DNA from 2 places in the Bacillus sp. N1(2025) genome. Region 2 is predicted to be linked to the other one. Evidence: a T-box and tRNA genes for the amino acid it is inferred to sense, from the RefSeq annotation. Region 2 holds a T-box; the other holds one or more tRNA genes.
The links. The T-box of region 2 lies ahead of tyrS (tyrosine--tRNA ligase). A T-box ahead of a tRNA ligase gene usually reads a tRNA of that ligase, here a tRNA-Tyr.
Positions count from the first base shown of each region.

Region 1: it encodes a tRNA-Tyr, which carries the amino acid that the T-box ahead of tyrS (tyrosine--tRNA ligase) is inferred to sense. The anticodon was not compared.

Region 1 is NZ_JBLTJB010000008.1:19,537-22,805, reverse strand. Features, by position in the region: gene rsiW (anti-sigma-W factor RsiW) at 1-333, opposite strand, end outside; gene sigW (RNA polymerase sigma factor SigW) at 347-910, opposite strand; tRNA gene ACNFN4_RS16505 (tRNA-Gln) at 1,140-1,211, opposite strand; tRNA gene ACNFN4_RS16500 (tRNA-Tyr) at 1,216-1,300, opposite strand; tRNA gene ACNFN4_RS16495 (tRNA-Thr) at 1,320-1,392, opposite strand; tRNA gene ACNFN4_RS16490 (tRNA-Val) at 1,398-1,473, opposite strand; tRNA gene ACNFN4_RS16485 (tRNA-Glu) at 1,477-1,548, opposite strand; gene ACNFN4_RS16480 (DUF523 domain-containing protein) at 1,729-2,181, shown strand; gene ACNFN4_RS16475 (GNAT family N-acetyltransferase) at 2,200-2,676, shown strand; gene murQ (N-acetylmuramic acid 6-phosphate etherase) at 2,776-3,269, shown strand, end outside.
Region 2 is NZ_JBLTJB010000002.1:249,669-252,937, reverse strand. Features, by position in the region: gene ACNFN4_RS06100 (glycosyltransferase family 8 protein) at 1-624, opposite strand, end outside; gene ACNFN4_RS06095 (MarR family winged helix-turn-helix transcriptional regulator) at 803-1,300, shown strand; T-box leader at 1,297-1,508, shown strand; gene tyrS (tyrosine--tRNA ligase) at 1,554-2,798, shown strand; gene ACNFN4_RS06085 (GTP pyrophosphokinase) at 2,855-3,269, opposite strand, start outside.

The sequences.
Region 1 (3,269 bases), on a different contig from region 2:
GTCATTATGCCAGCTGTTGAAAAAACCGCCGCCCATTAAAATCACAAAAACCGCTGCGGCTGCAATCATCGGATGAGTTTTGATCCATCGTTTTACAGAAGCGCGTTTTTTCTCTTTTGGAAGATTCGCCATAACTTTGGCAGTAAAATCAGCAGGGGCCGTGACATGCGATGTGCTTCGGACGAGTGCTACGGATTTCTCCATTTCATGAAAATGCCGTTTGCAATTCCCGCATGACTGCAAATGTTGTTTTAATACGTTTTCATCTTCAGGAAGGATATCTCCATCAAGATGCTTATGCATAAGCTGCACGATCTGTTCAGGACAGCTCATTTCATCACCCCACTTAAAGATCCCTCAATTGTTTTCTAAGAGCCTCTCTGCCTCTGTGTATCCTTGTCTTGACGGTGCCGACAGGGATATTCAGAATCTCCCCGATTTCAATTAAAGAGAGTTCGTCAATATACTTTAATACAATAACCGTTCTGTACTTGTCAGGCAGCTTTAAAATCTTTTTCTGAATTGTGTCCGACAGCTCCAATGACAATACGGCGTCTTCAGGGAGAACCCCGTCCGCGGCGATCTGCGAATACATCGTCAGCCCTTCTGCTCCCGCTACTTCTGCGTCCAGATAGTAATCAGGCTTTTTCTTGCGGATGCGGTCAATGGTCAGGTTGGTCGCAATTCTGTAAAGCCACGTTGAAAACTTTCTGTTGATATCGAAACTGTCGATATTGACATACGCTCTGATAAAAGCTTCCTGCGCAATATCTTCCGCTTCGTGAACATTGCCGAGCATGCGGTAGCAAAGCTGGTAAATCTTATCTTTATAAAGGTCAACGATTTCTGCAAACGCATTTTGATCGCCTTTTTTGACTTGCTTGATTCTTTTTTTAATCAGGTTTTCCATGTTTTATCTTACCTCTGCCCTTCACCGGTCTGTATCTATACGTTGATTGTTTTAAAAGGTTTCATTTTTTTATTACATTTATTTTACCAAATTTCAGGCAGGGTGTAGATGGAAAATACAGAATATACTGCCTTAACAGCAGCTTAAAAATAGTATATCTGATGAACAATCAGAAATCGAAACAAAATGCTGATAAAAAAAGACACCTTTATGCAAAAGGTGTCTGATACTGGGCTAGCTGGATTCGAACCAACGCATGACGGAGTCAAAGTCCGTTGCCTTACCGCTTGGCTATAGCCCAAAAATGGTGGAGGGGGGCAGATTCGAACTGCCGAACCCTGAGGGAGCGGATTTACAGTCCGCCGCGTTTAGCCACTTCGCTACCCCTCCGTATTTTTTTGAAAAACAGTGCCGGCCAGAGGACTTGAACCCCCAACCTACTGATTACAAGTCAGTTGCTCTACCAATTGAGCTAGGCCGGCAAATATGGTGGAGGATGACGGGCTCGAACCGCCGACCCTCTGCTTGTAAGGCAGATGCTCTCCCAGCTGAGCTAATCCTCCATATGACCCGTACGGGATTCGAACCCGTGTTACCGCCGTGAAAGGGCGGTGTCTTAACCGCTTGACCAACGGGCCGTTATGTCCGCGTCGAGCTGACAAAAGTTATTATATACAGGTTGTACCCCATTTGTAAAGAGAAAAATTATTTTTTTTATTTTCAAACTTTTTTACCCGTTTTTTAACTGAAAAACTCATCCCTCCTCTCTTATTTCATTTATGATGAAAGTATCAAAATATTGAAGGGAATGGACACAGATGATCTTAGTCAGCTCTTGTCTCGGCGGTATCGAATGCAGGTATAACGGCTCTCACGCCGCTTCGGAAAAAATCCGCAGACTCGTAGAAGAAAAGAAAGCTGTTATGGTCTGCCCCGAACTTTTGGGCGGCTTCACCACTCCCCGCGAACCGGCGGAAATCATCGGCGGCACGGGCGAAGACGTGCTGAACGGAACAGCAAAAATCGTAACGGCATCAGGCGAAGACGTTACGGCTTTATATATGGACGGCGCGGAAAAAACGTTAGCATACGCAAAAGAAATAGGCGCCGCAACGGTCATCCTTAAAGAAAACAGCCCGTCCTGCGGCAGCAGCTTTATCTATGACGGCACTTTCTCAGGAAAAAAAATACTCGGAGACGGCATCACTTCCGCTCTTTTAAAACGGGCAGGCTGCCGTGTTCTATCAGAAGATGAATTGGATCAATTATAAAAAAGGAGAGTAGATATCATGGATGTAGCCCTGTCCTTTTATAAACCGGAGCATGCAGACGGGCTTAACGGGTTTGTGCTGAGTGAAGAAGATAAAAAGTTCACAGCTCTGCCGATAGATGTCCTGCCGCAGGCTCTTGTCATCCGGGATCGCTACCCGACAGTCATTTTAAAAGAAGACCGCCCCGTCGGTTTTTTTATTTTACATACCTCAAAAGAAACCATTGCCCCGTATTCGAACAATGTGTCTGCCATTTTGCTGAGTGCGCTGTCCTTACATGCACCGCATCAGGGAAAAGGTTATGCCAAACAAGCGATGCTGCAGCTCCCCGCTTTTGTCGCAAATTACTTTCCTTGGTGTGATGAAATCGTGCTTGCAGTAAACCATCGCAATCATCGTGCAAAGAACCTGTACCGGTCTTCCGGTTTTATTGATAAAGGGCGGCGCAGGATCGGCCCGATCGGTGAACAGCACATTCTGCATCATTTTTTGTGAAAGCGCTTGATTATCCATCTCATCCCTGCCGATTTTTCTTGAAACATCTATTCAGAAGCCCATATACTTCAAGTATTAACGACTTGGGAGGGTACAATCATGACAGACCGGCTTAACATTCACAGATTGACCACAGAAACCAGAAATCCGCAGACCGCTTCAATCCATCAAGCAGACACGATGGAAATTCTCCGCATCATTAACGAAGAGGATTTCAAAGTGGCTGAAGCCGTTCAGCAGGTGCTGCCCGATATTCAGATTGCCGTTCAATTCGCCCATCAGTCCTTACGGCGAAACGGCAGGCTGATTTATGCGGGAGCGGGCACAAGCGGCAGGCTCGGTGTACTGGATGCGGTTGAATGCCCGCCTACATACAGCGTAAGTCCCGACACCGTCATCGGTCTGATGGCCGGAGGGGCAGACGCCTTTTTGCAAGCGGCTGAAGGTATAGAAGACAGCGAGGAAACCGGCGCTCTCGATCTCAAAACGATCGGACTTACCTCAGAAGACACCGTGATCGCCATCGCGGCAAGCGGGCGCACGCCGTATGCGGCCGGTGCGCTGAAATACGCAAAAACAATCGGCGCCAAAAC
Region 2 (3,269 bases):
ATGCCATTGATCATATAAGATCGCGTTAAGCGCGTCCTGATCATGAAACACGAGAAAATCCTCCGAGCTGTTTTCGTTGATAAAATCAATCACCTTTTCGGAAATATTTTGTTTTCTCCAAGGTTCGAAATCTATAATCATAATGCCGGAATTAAAATACTTGGCAGTGTCGCTGATATTCATTTTTTTCAGTCTTTCATGCTGTCCGGCGTCTTCTACCGCCGCAACTATTGCCGGGGAAATATCCAAGTCCCATAAAACCGAAATATCTTCCATCACAATTGCATCGCAATCAATGTAAATCATCCGCTTTACGGACTCATCCTTAATTAAATCAGGGATGGAAATGCGGTAATAAGCCGCTTTTGTAATGTGGCTGCTTTCGACTGCATGCTTGTATTGATCAGCGTCTACTTCTAAAAATTCAAGCGGCGTCCCGAATGACATCGCGGTCTGTTCAAGCTTGTCCTTGTTTTCGGCAGTAATTCCGCCGTCGATCACATATAATTTCGCATCCCTTGTTTTATCCATATTCATCAATAAAGAAGCGAACATCCCACCCAAATGACGAGCATAATGATCATCGGCACATGATACGATATGCATTGTTTCATTCTTTCCCACTGATATTCATCTCCCTTTTTGTTGTACAAATGTCTTTCCCTTTTTTTAAAAAGTAAACCTCGATCTTACACATTTTTTCTGCGGGAATGTGCTGTTTGCGATTTGATATCTTTTGCATTCTCTGTTAAAATTCATTTCATAGCTAATGATTCTGACAATAATAAGGAGCATGACGCCATTGACGAATCGCAACGATGCCGGATCAGACAATAAGAAGCCGAACAGGCCTTTTTCCGATCTATCCGGCCGAAACAAAGAGGCGGCCTATATTGCCGCTGCACTCTATCGGTCCGCCCAGCAGCTCCGTGTAAAAATGGAGAAAGAGGTGCTGTCGGCACACAAATTATCATGGACGGCGTTTTCCATCCTGTATGACCTTTGTGAATGGGAAACGCTTGATACAAGAAGGATAGCCGCTCTATCCGGAATTACCGCGGCGACGGCGAGCAATGTCCTGAACACTTTGGAGAAGAAAGGCTTATGCAGCAGACAAACGAACAAAAGAGACCGCAGGCTTGTATTCGTCAGTATTACCGATGAGGGCAGAAAGGTTATTGAAGACCTTTACCCCGACTTTCATCAGGGGGAAATTGAACTGACGGCCTGTCTGGATAAACAGGAACAAAAAACGCTGTCCGCCCTGCTGCAAAAAATCGCTGACAATTTCATAACATAGCAGCTATGACGGGAATCAGTAACGGATTGTCTCCCTGTTTCAGAGAGCCGGCGGATGGTGCAAGCCGGCACAAAGACAAACGTGAATTACCTCCCTGAGCTTTCTTTGTGAACTTCAGTAGCAAAGAACGGGAAACCGTTATTCGAATGAGCGGAAGACGTCGTCTTCAATCAGGGTGGTACCGCGTGCATACAGCCACGTCCCTTTTGGGATGCGGCTTTTTTGTTTGGCTAAAAAAAGGAGGATGTAAAAGATGGAATCAATCACTTTAACGAATGATCAGGAGAAAGAAGTGCAAAGGCAGCTGGATTTGTACATGACCGGCGCCGCGGACGTCATACCGCCTGAAGAATTGAGAAATAAAATCGCCAAATCAGTGACATCCGGCAAGCCGCTGAACATTAAACTCGGCCTTGATCCGTCCGCACCCGACGTCCACTTGGGCCATACCGTCGTGTTAAACAAATTGCGCCAATTTCAAGAAAACGGCCATATCATACAGCTTGTTATCGGGGACTTTACCGGAAAAATCGGTGATCCGACGGGGAAGTCGCAAGCCAGAAAACAGCTGACTGATGAAGAAGTCCAGCACAATGCCAAAACCTACTTTGAACAGTTTGGCAAGGTGCTGGATCAAGACAAAGTTGAACTTCACTGCAACTCAAAATGGCTGAAGACATTGAATCTGGAAGATGTGATTGAATTAGCGGGGAAAATTACTGTCGCCCGTCTGATGGAGCGCGACGACTTTGAGGAGCGCATCGCCATGCAAAAACCGATCTCACTTCACGAATTCTTTTACCCGCTGATGCAGGGCTACGATTCTGTCGTTCTCGAAAGCGATATCGAACTCGGCGGTACGGACCAGCATTTTAACGTGCTGATGGGCCGCCATTTCCAAGAACGCTACAAAAAAGAAAAGCAGGTCGTCATCCTCATGCCGCTTTTGGAGGGTCTTGATGGCGTTGAAAAAATGTCTAAATCAAAAAACAACTACATCGGTATTGACGAGCATCCGAACGACATGTACGGCAAAACGATGTCATTGCCGGACAGCCTGATGAAAACATATATTCATTTAGCGACAGACTTAGAGCCTGCGGAGAAAAAACAGATGGAGAAGGATTTGGAATCAGGAAAGCTTCATCCGAGAGATGCCAAAATGATCTTAGCGGGTACAATCGTCAGAATGTACCACGGCAGGAAAGCGGCGGATGCGGCAGAACAGCATTTCAAACGTGTCTTCCAGCAAAACAGCCTGCCTGAAGATATGAAAACCGTCATATGGGACGGAGAAAAGCCCGTGCCCCTTATTGAGCTGCTCGTCACGATTGGACTCTTTTCTTCAAAAAGCGAAGCACGCCGTATGATTCAAAACGGCGGAGTCAAAGTGAACGGGGAGAAAACGGATGCCCTTCATACCGTCATTACCGCAGAAGACGGCATGACGATTCAGGTGGGCAAGCGAAAATTTGTACAGCTGCGCGTAAACGGATAAATAAACAGCCGGACTGCACATAAAAGCGGTCCGGCTGTTTGTGATGCGTCAATCGTTTAATCGACTTCTTTCTTAATCCCAAGCATCTTTTCGTCTAAATAATGGGCGATGTCCGCTGCTTCCTTCAGCTCGTCGGTCAGATGCTTTGGGACTTCGTTATTTAATTTGTAATAAATTTTATGTTCAAGACTCGCCCAAAAATCCATGGCGATGGTGCGGATTTGAATTTCCGCCTTCACATATTCCACACGATTCGTCAAATAAACGGGAATTTCAATAATCAAATGCAGGCTGCGGTAGCCGTTCGGCTTCGGATGTTTGATATAATCCTTCACCTTTACGATCTTCAGGTCCTTATGCTGCTTCAAAACCTCAGCGACATTATAAATATCGGAAATAAAGGAACAGATAATCCTGACACCCGCAATATCATGAATATGCTCTTTCATTTCCTGCGTCGTCACATCGCAG